Regions from separate parts of the Methylophilus sp. DMC16 genome, predicted to be linked through region 2. Evidence: predicted binding sites of a transcription regulator. Region 2 holds the regulator's gene; the other holds the start of a gene.

Evidence for each region. The regulator sigma-54, encoded in region 2, starts transcription at its own class of promoters, with help from an activator protein. The targets are predictions, from matches to a motif close to TGGCACNNTTCCTGCT.
Region 1: a site for sigma-54 is predicted at 1,931-1,946, ahead of nifH (nitrogenase iron protein). Genes of this name have one in related genera too.

Annotation. Positions count from the first base shown of each region.
Region 1 covers NZ_JBQUZC010000001.1:1,599,194-1,604,516, forward strand. Annotated here, with positions in the region: gene nifD (nitrogenase molybdenum-iron protein alpha chain) at 1-782, opposite strand, end outside; gene nifH (nitrogenase iron protein) at 927-1,802, opposite strand; gene ACT53D_RS07525 (group II truncated hemoglobin) at 2,240-2,692, shown strand; gene ACT53D_RS07530 (hypothetical protein) at 2,726-3,316, shown strand; gene ACT53D_RS07535 (NAD(+)--dinitrogen-reductase ADP-D-ribosyltransferase) at 3,334-4,146, shown strand; gene draG (ADP-ribosyl-[dinitrogen reductase] hydrolase) at 4,151-5,029, shown strand; gene ACT53D_RS07545 (ArsC/Spx/MgsR family protein) at 5,007-5,323, shown strand, end outside.
Region 2 covers NZ_JBQUZC010000003.1:86,597-91,919, reverse strand. Annotated here, with positions in the region: gene lptC (LPS export ABC transporter periplasmic protein LptC) at 1-171, shown strand, start outside; gene lptA (lipopolysaccharide transport periplasmic protein LptA) at 230-844, shown strand; gene lptB (LPS export ABC transporter ATP-binding protein) at 853-1,596, shown strand; gene ACT53D_RS11870 (RNA polymerase factor sigma-54) at 1,603-3,147, shown strand; gene tyrS (tyrosine--tRNA ligase) at 3,193-4,431, opposite strand; gene ACT53D_RS11860 (anhydro-N-acetylmuramic acid kinase) at 4,556-5,323, shown strand, end outside.

The DNA.
Region 1 (5,323 bases), on a different contig from region 2:
ATCGAGCCGTCACCGGACCACTGGGCAATCACGCGCAGGCCCATTTCTTCGAGCAGGATACGGCTGGACCAGGCATCGCCACCGATGTTGTAGTCACCAATAATGGCCACGTCATACGGGCTGGACTCGAATTTGTTTTTTTCCGGGTCAGTTTTGTCAAACACAAAGTCGCGCACGGCGTCGTTGGCGATGTGGTGACCCAGCGATTGCGACACGCCACGGAAGCCTTCGCAACGCACAGGTACAATCACTTTGCCTTCATACTCTTTGGCTTTTTTCTTGGACACGGCTTCGATGTCGTCGCCGATCAGGCCAATCGGGCACTCGGACTGTACGGTAATGCCCTTGTTGAGCGGGAACAGTACCTGAATCTCGTCGATGATTTTTTCCAGTTTTTTGTCACCGCCAAACACGATGTCTTTTTCCTGGAAGTCGGAGGTAAACTGCATGGTGCCGAAGGTGTCGATACCGGTGGTACCGATGTAGTAGTTACGGCGTGACGCCCAGGAATACTGGCCACAACCGACCGGACCATGCGAGATATGCACCATGTCTTTAATCGGTCCCCACACCACGCCTTTGGAACCGGCGTAGGCACAACCACGGATGGTCATTACCCCTGGCAGCGATTTGATGTTGGATTTCACATCACACTCGGATTTGCCTTCTTCATACACATTCAAATGTTTTGCACGTTTTTTGGCGGACTTTTCAGGATAGGCTTTTAACACCTCCTGAATCAGCTCGGCGCCGTTGACTTTTGTTTCAGCAGTCGCACTCATCGTTGTCTCCTATGTTCGACTAAAAACCAGTGATAAAAAGAAACTTTTCAAAAATTGTTGAAATTGCCCGGAAGTAACCTCCTCAACTTTTGAAACCGTCTCTGGAGGGGTTGGCAAGGGGCAAAGCCCCCTGCCAAAGACTCATTAAGCTGCAGTCGCCGCTTTACCAATCAGTGTTTCATCCTCTTTCTTCATGATGCCGAAGTCCATCAACAGGTCTTCCAGCTCATCCATGGTGATCGGGGTCGGGATGGTACCGTTACCGGCGTTGGCGTGAACTTTCTGCGCCAGTTGACGATATTCCTCAGCCTGCTTGGAGTCCGGGGCGTATTCCAGCACGGTCATACGACGCAACTCGGCGTGCTGCACCACGTTGTCACGTGGCACAAAGTGGATCAGCTTGGTACCCAGTTTGCCTGCCAGGGCTTCTGCCAGTTCCAGTTCCTTGTCAGTCTGGCGTTCGTTACATACCAGGCCACCCAGACGCACACCGCCGGAGTTGGCGTATTTCAGAATACCTTTAGAAATATTGTTGGCGGCATACATCGCCATCATTTCGCCGGACATGACGATGTAGATTTCCTGTGCCTTGTTTTCACGGATCGGCATGGCGAAACCACCGCACACCACGTCACCCAATACGTCGTAGGACACATAATCCACGCCGTCATAGGCGCCGTTTTCCTCGAGGAAGTTGATCGAAGTAATCACACCGCGACCAGCACAACCCACGCCAGGTTCTGGACCACCGGATTCCACGCAACGGATGTCGCGGTAACCGATTTTCATCACATCTTCGATTTCCAGATCCTCGACAGAACCCGCTTCTGCCGCCAGGGACAATACGGTGTCCTGTGCTTTTGCGTGCAGAATCAGGCGGGTAGAGTCGGCTTTAGGGTCGCAACCGACGATGAGGATTTTCTGACCCATTTCGGCCAACGCAGCCAGCGTGTTTTGAGAAGTGGTGGACTTGCCGATGCCACCTTTGCCATAAAATGCAATTTGACGTAATGCAGCCATAATTGAAGCTCCTTTAGGTTTAAATGAAAAATTCGTCGCTGTACGCAGCCATCTTCCGATTCCGAATCGCAACCTAATCACTTTTCTTATCAGGCGATGGATGGGTGTCGGCCATGTAGGCTGTGTATGGCAAGGAGCGTGCCAACAGAGAAAATAAAAATTAAGTGATTGATTATTATTGATATTTTAATAAAAACACAGACCACACCTCCTTAAATCCCCTCTGTCGCAAACACGACAAAAGCGGCGCCCAGCGTGCGGTATGAAACAAACCTTTCTGCATACGGTCAGCCGCCTTTCAATGCGTTGCTTCATGCATCAACTGGCCGCCAAGCCGCATCCAGGCTTGATCCTTGCCTTCTGCAGATCAATTGGCATAGCTGTTGGTATAACACTTGCTGAATCAGGACTATCTGTCAGTTCCTAGAGAGGTCAGGATGCATCAGCCATTACCCCCCATTAATCCGGCTTTGGATACCAGCCGACACAAGCCAATCGCGCAAATTCAAGGCAATCCGCACTTTGCACAAATCGGTGGAGAAGCTGCCATTACCCATCTGGTCGAGCGCTTTTATTTTCATATGAATACGGCACCAGAAGCTGCAGCGATCCGCGCCATGCATGCGGCAGACCTGTCCGAAACCAAGGCTGTTCTAGTGCAGTTTCTGATCGAATGGCTGGGTGGCCCCAAGGTGTATAGCAACACACGCGGACATCCGCGCTTGCGCCAGCGACATGCCATGTTTGGCATCGGCGAGGCAGAAAGGGATGCCTGGATGTTATGCATGCGACGTGCCGTGCTGGAGGTGGTGGCAGATGCCACGTTAAGGGCACAGTTGGATCAGGCTTTTTTAAAAACCGCAGACTTTATTCGTAACCAGCCAGCGTAACCCCTGGCTTCATTTCTTTAGGAGAACATTGTAATGACTACCATGGAAAGCACCATTTTCGGCAAACTCAACTCAGAGCACCGCTTGCAAAACCCAGTGTTTAAAGATGCCACCAAAGTGCCAGGGCGCTTTGGGTTTCGTGGCGAACTGGCGATTAAATTTGCCCCGCAAGTGGCTGATGAAGCGCGTCCACCTGAAATTACCTGTGACCAGGTCATGGCCTACGCGCAGGAAGGCGAAAATGGCATGCCATTTTTTACTGGCTACCTGCTGTCTTTCGGCTATCTGGAAATGCTGGTTGAAGCATTGAAAGATGCCCTGCTGCCTGAAGGAAAATACATCCTGTTTTGCAACAATATCGACCTCTTGAAAAAATACACGGTCAAGATGAACGGCAGCACTTTTTACATCCTGCCAATTGATGAGGCCACGGTTTATAACGAGTTGCTGGAACTGTTGCACCTGGAAAAGAATGATCTGAAAAAACTGGATACTGCGGGCAAACTGGATGCGGTGATTGCCAAGGCCATGAGTTTTAGCGCCAACTATCCGGAAATCACCTATGAAGAAGGCCTGCAATTGATGGGGCCAGTACGCAACCCGAATGAAAACCGTCCGGTTTAAGGCTGCATCTCGCTGGCATGCAGGCGGAAGAAAGCCCGCAAGACTGGTACAGCACCAACCTGGTTGGTCTTCCGGCCGGATTGCTGGGCTCGGTCGCGTTTAACCGTCACCCGCAGCCCCTGCATATTGCCGGAGCACGCGAGACCCACAGCGGGCTGTTTCGTTTGCTGCACGCCAGCCACAACGCCGAAGAAGCCGCTGACAGGTTTGCCCACTATATGGCCATCGCCTTTGATTTGCAGCGGCCAGCCACAGCACAAGGCCCACGCCGTTTTAGACCCAGCTACCTCAAATTGCTGGAGGGCTGGGGCTTTGATGCCAACAGCCCGCAGGGGGCGGTGCTCAAGGGCTGGGTGGAAAGTCGCTTTGGCCTCACGCCCAGCTTTCACCGCGCACCGCTGGGGCATTTCCCCTCCCCGGCCTGGGTCACCTATCTGGAAGAGAAGTTTTGCAGCCGCTTTCATAACTACAGCATCCATATGCAGCTTGATTTGTTATACGAGTATTGTCAGTTTGTGATTGCGCGTTTTGGCTTGCCAACCTCGCACCCCACACTGACCCTGTGGCGCGGCGTGAACCTCAACGAAGAACCGACCCTGGGGCAACATGGGCTGCGTGCCGGGCTGTGCAGGCTGCGGCTTAACAATCTGGTGTCATTTACCCGCAACCGCGAGCGCGCCGACGAGTTTGGTGACTGGATATTGCAAGTGGAAGTGCCGCTGGTCAAACTGTTACTGTTTCCCGGCTTGCTGCAACACAGCCCACTGTGCGGCGAGGAAGAAGTCATCGCGCTGGGTGGCGAATACGAGGTCATGGCCCGCTATGCCTGACCTCATGCAACGTGCGCTGGGCGCATATCTGGGCATGGCGGTCGGCGATGCGCTGGGCGCGCCAGTGGAGTTTATGACTGCCAGAGAAATCGCCAGCCGAGGCCAGCATCGCGACATGACAGGCGGTGGCTGGCTCAAGCTCAAACCCGGTCAGATTACCGACGACACCGAAATGTCGCTGTGTCTGGGCCGCGCCTGGCTAAGCCACAATGGCTGGCATGCCGAAACGGCCGCACGCATGTTTGTTGACTGGCTGAAAAACCAGCCGATTGATGTGGGCAATACCTGCCGCCGCGGCATCCGCCGCTATTTGCTGGAAGGCAGCGTACAAGGCCCGCCTTCCGAAGCTGATGGCGGCAATGGTGCGGCCATGCGCATGGCACCCATTGCCATCGCCACCTATCACCTACCAGACCAGTTTGAAAAAATCACGCTGGCACAAGCGCACCTCACCCATCACCACCCATTGTCCGATGCCGCCTGCCTGACGCTGGGCAGCATGGTGCATGCACTGTTCAATGGCCAGGGTGGTGCGGGCTGCCGCTTGCTCGCGGCAGCACTGGTCAAACAGTACCCGGCATTCAAATTCGACCCCTATCCGGGCCGGGCCAGCGGCTATATTGTTGACACCATGCAAACCGTGCTGCATTTTTTTCTCAACACTGACAATTTTGAAGACTGCCTGATTGGCACCGTGAACCAGGGTGAAGATGCCGACACTACCGGCGCCATTGTTGGCATGCTGGCGGGTGCCCGCTATGGCAGTCAGGCCATTCCTGAACGCTGGCTGCATGCCCTGCCACTCACCATCCGTCAGGAAATCGAACAACAAGTCCCCGCACTCTTGCAAGGAGGTCTAGATGAGCACCATATTGTTTTATGAAAAACCCGGTTGCAGCAACAACAGTCGGCAAAAAGCCCAACTGGCTGCGGCCGGACACACGGTGATTGCCAAAAATCTGCTCACCGAGCCTTGGACACGTGAGCGCCTGCTGCAATTTTTTGGCTCATTGCCGGTGCACGCCTGGTTTAATCCGGCCGCCCCCAAAATCAGGGATGGCGAGATAGATCCGGCCACGCTGGATGCCGACACCGCATTGGCCATGCTGCGCGCCGAACCACTGCTGATCCGGCGGCCACTCATCGAGGTTGACGGTCAGCGCATGACAGGCTTTGA
Region 2 (5,323 bases):
GTGATCATCCGCCAAAAACCGGCGACAGTGATTACAGGCACGGGCATGCGTTTTGATAACCGGGCTGATACCATGCAATTGTTTAACCGGGTGCATGTGCATTATGAGCGTCCACCCGTCGCCAGCAATTTGGCAAGCCCGGCCCAGGCGTCAAACACAGAACGCCAATGACCGTTGATTATGGAGAAATGAGTTGAACACGCACAAGCCCTTATTTTTAGCGATCTGCATGAGCGTATGGGCGCTATTGTCCATGCCGCTGAGTGTGCTGGCCGAAGAATCTGACCGAGATCAACCGATAGAGCTTGAAGCGGATACCGTGACCGTGAACGATGCTAAAAAAATCAGTATCTACACGGGCAACGTGATTCTTAATCAGGGCACTTTGCAAATCAAGGCGGACAAAATGATCGTACGCGAGGATCAGGACGGCTTTCAACATAGCACCTGTACCGGCAACCCCACCACATTCAAGCAAAAACGTACCGGTAAAGACGAGTGGATGCAAGGCAGTGGTCAACGTATCGAATACAACGCCCGCATGGATAAAGTGCAACTGTATACCAATGCCTGGGTTAAACGTGGTGAAGACATCGTGACCGGGGACTACATCAGCTACGACGCCAACGCCGAGTATGCCGAGGTGATTGGCGGCACCAAAGCCAACCCGAACGGGACGGCTGGCAGCCGCGTCAAGGCCACCATACAGCCTAAAAATAAAACCACACCACCTGTCATTGACAACAAGCCAACCTCTCAACAGGGGTTACGGATGAATCGCTCCTTGCAACTCAAGGTCGAACCTGCCCCTGCCGAAAACACTGGTGAGCAAGGCAAAGAGTAAGCATAAAGATGGAAACCATGGCAGCAGATCAGAACCATTTGCAGGTTAACCGCCTGAAAAAAACCTATCAGGGCCGTACCGTGGTCAAAAACACGACGCTTGAGTTACGCAGTGGCGAAGTGATCGGCTTGCTGGGTCCCAACGGGGCAGGCAAAACCACCAGCTTTTACATGATTGTCGGGTTGGTTGCACTGGATGAAGGCAACATTACGCTGAATGGCGCCGACGTGAGCCGCGCGCCCATGCATGAGCGCGCGCGCATGGGCCTGGCTTATCTGCCCCAAGAAGCATCCATTTTCCGCAAGCTCAGCGTAACCGACAACATCCTCGCCATTCTTGAAACCCGTCCCTATACGGAAGAGCAGCGTGAGGCGAGGCTTGAGTCCTTGCTGGATCAATTGCATATCCAGCACATCCGCAACAGTCAGGCCGTCAGCTTGTCTGGCGGCGAACGTCGACGCGTTGAAATTGCGCGCTGCCTGGCCACAGACCCTAAATTTATTTTGCTGGATGAACCGTTCGCCGGGATTGATCCGATTGCGGTGATCGAAATCCAGAAAATCATCCGCTACCTGAGCAGTCAGAATATTGGTATTTTAATCACCGACCACAATGTGCGCGAAACGCTGGACATCTGTGACCGCGCTTATATTGTCAATGAAGGCGCTGTGTTTGCAGCAGGCACGCCCGATGAAATCATTCAGAACGAAGGTGTGCGTGAAGTGTATCTGGGCAAGAATTTTAGGCTGTAATCCGTCATGAAACAGAACCTGCAATTACGTATTTCGCAAAATCTGGCGCTGACGCCGCAGCTGCAGCAATCGATCCGTTTGCTGCAACTTTCCACGCTGGAACTGAACCAGGAACTGGAAACCATCCTGCAGGAAAACCCGTTACTGGAAATGTCAGACGGTGAAGAAGGCGAGTTTGAAGATAACACACCGCCTCCCCCCACTGTAGAAGCTGAGCCGACAGATGCCAGCTCGTTTGACATGGCAACGCAGCAAGAGATCACCGCACCGGCAGAAAGTCTGCGTGAAGACTTGCACGATGAGCTGGGCGGGAGCGAGAGCGACCTGCCCAATTTAAACGAGGAATTCACGCCGCCAGAGTTTGAAGATGATTATGAAGAGTTTGGCAGCACCAGCAACTGGGACGAAGCCGGACGCAATCATCAGGAAGACGAAGACAGTGACTTTTCCAGACAGGAAACCACCAGCATCAGTTTGCGCGAGCATCTGATTGATCAGATACAACTGGCACATTTATCGCAACGTGACATGAGCCTGGTCAAACTGCTACTGGATAGCATCACTGATGATGGCTATCTGGAGCAAGATCTGCAGGAGATTGTGGAGCACTTGCCACTCGAACTTGAGGTCGAGCTGCTGGAACTGGAAACCGCACTCAAACTGATCCAGAACCTGGACCCTGTAGGCGTTGGTGCGCGCGATTTACGCGAGTGCCTGCTCTTGCAACTGACGCGTTTGCCGCAAGAAACGCCACACTTGCAAACCGCCATTGCCATTGCCAAAGACCACCTGGCGCTGCTGGCCAACAAAGACTTTGTCAAACTGCGCAAGGTGCTTGGTTGCGATGAAGCGGTACTCAAGGCGGCGCAGCACCTGATCCGCCAGCAAAACCCCAGACCCGGCAGCGAGTTTTCCAGCTTTAGTCACGATCACTTTATCCAGCACGATGTGGTGGTTAAAAAGATCAAGGGTATTTGGGTCGCCTCCTTAAATGATGGCGTGATCCCCAAACTGCGCATCAACCAGATGTATGCGGACATCCTCAAGCGCAACCGCGAGAGTTCAGGCCAATACCTGCAAAGCCAGATGCAGGAAGCCAAGTGGATGATTAAAAATATCCAGCAGCGCTTCTCGACCATTTTGCGCGTGTCACAAGCCATTGTAGATCGCCAGCGCAACTTCTTTGAACATGGTGAAATTGCCATGCGGCCACTGGTACTGCGTGAAATCGCCGAAGAACTCGACTTGCATGAAAGCACAGTTTCCCGCGTCACCACGCATAAGTATATGCTCACACCGCGTGGCGTCTATGAACTCAAATACTTCTTTGGCAGCTCAGTGGCCACAGATGCAGGCGGCTCCTGCTCTGCCACCGCCATCCGCGCCTTGATCAAGCAAATGGTGGCCGAAGAAAACCCGAAAAAGCCTTTGTCGGACAACCAGATCACCGACACACTGGCACAACAAGGCATCGTCGTTGCCCGCCGTACCATAGCCAAATATCGCGAGTCCCTGAATATTCCTCCCGCGAACTTGCGCAAAACGCTCTAAACAAAAAAGGCCGCAGATGCGGCCTTTTTTGTTTCTCAGCTCAAATCACCTGATTGTGATCTTGGCAAATTTACGTTTGCCCACCTGTGCGATCACTGTCACGCCTTTTGTCAAAGGCAGATTCTTATCATCCACCTTGACGCTGTCGAGCTTGACGCCGCCTTGCTGCACTGCGCGCATGGCTTCACTGGTGCTTTCAACCAGGCCCGCCTGTTTTAACAATTGGCTAATGCCGATGCTCTCGCCTTCAATGGTCACTTCAACTTCGGGCACGTCATCCGGGATGCCGCCTTTGGCACGGGTCTGGAAGTCCTGCAAGGCTTTTTCAGCCGCGGCTTGACCATGGAAACGCGCCACAATTTCCTGCGCGAAGCCGACCTTGATATTGCGGGGGTTTGCGCCACTGGCGACTTGCGCCTTCCATTCGGCAATGTTTTCCAGCGTCGCAAAAGACAGCAAATCAATATAGCGCCACATCAGTTCATCTGAAATCGACATGATCTTGGCAAAAATAGTCTCTGGCGCCTCGCTAATGCCAATGTAGTTCCCGAGTGATTTAGACATTTTATTGACGCCATCCAACCCTTCCAGCAACGGCATCATCAGCACACATTGCTGCGACTGGCCGGCCTGCTTTTGCAACTCACGCCCCATGAGCAGGTTAAACTTCTGGTCGGTACCACCGAGCTCAAGATCCGCTTGCAGGGCCACCGAATCATATCCTTGCAGTAACGGGTACAGAAACTCGTGAATCGCAATCGGTTGATTACCCTTGAAGCGTTTGGAGAAGTCATCCCGCTCCAGCATGCGGGCCACGGTATGGCTGGCAGCCAGCTTGATCATCCCCGCCGCACCGAGTTCACTTAACCAGTTGGAGTTAAAAACAATCTCGGTTTTGGTGGGATCCAGTATTTTGAAGACTTGTGCGGCATAGGTATCGGCGTTGGCCTTGACCTGCTCCACGGTTAAGGGTGGACGGGTGGCGCTTTTGCCCGTTGGGTCACCAATCATGCCGGTAAAGTCACCGATCAGGAATAAAATCTGATGGCCCAGATCCTGCAACTGGCGCAATTTATTAATGAGGACGGTATGACCCAGGTGCAAGTCGGGCGCGGTAGGGTCAAAGCCTGCTTTCACACGTAACGGCTTGCCTGTTTTCAGTTTCTCGACCAGCTCCTGCTCGATCAGTAACTCATCTGCGCCACGCTTGATAATGGCCAACGCCTTGGCAATTTCTGGGCTCAATGCTGGCACTTCAGATGAGGGTTGTTTGGTATCGGTCATGCGGGTATCCGTCAAATACAACGATGCGCACTGATGGCACCGTCTCAAATAAGTAAAACAGCTATTTTAACGTAATCCCATGCATTTCTGTAAGCGCGGCTGGAGCAGTGTTAAAATGGCACCCATGCAAGTTTCTGCCGATCGCTCCCAGCCACGTTTGTTTATTGGACTGATGTCCGGTACCAGCCTGGACGGGGTGGATGCCGTGCTCACCTCGCAACGGGGCGAGCAACTGACACAAACGGCCACCTATTTTCTGCCCTACCCTGACGCGCTTAAACAGCGTCTACTGGCCTTGCACACGCCCGCCAATAACGAGTTACACGAGGCCGCAGTGGTTGCTAACCAGCTCGCAGAACTCTACGCGCAAGCCGTCAAGCAACTGCTTAAGCTCGCCGACATCCGTGCCGAGGCCGTGACAGCCATCGGTTGCCATGGCCAGACCATCCGGCACTGTCCGACACTGGCAGAGGGCATGGCATACACCATACAATTGGGCAACCATGCCCGCTTGGCAGAATTAACAGGGATCACGGTCATTGGCGACTTCAGAAGTCGCGATATTGCCGCTGGCGGCCAAGGTGCACCGTTAGTGCCGGCCTTTCACCAGGCGGTGTTTACGAGTGCAGACAGGCATCGCGTCATCATTAATATCGGCGGCATTGCCAACTTGAGTGATCTGCCAGCACACGGACAAGTCACAGGCTTTGACTCGGGACCCGGCAACCTGCTCATGGATGCCTGGACCCAGCAACACACAGGCCAACCCTATGATGCGGGCGGGCACTGGGCAGCTGGCGGGAAAATTAATCCAGACTTGCTCAATGCCATGTTGGCCGATCCTTATTTTGCACTGGCCGCACCTAAAAGTACGGGACGCGACCTGTTTAAC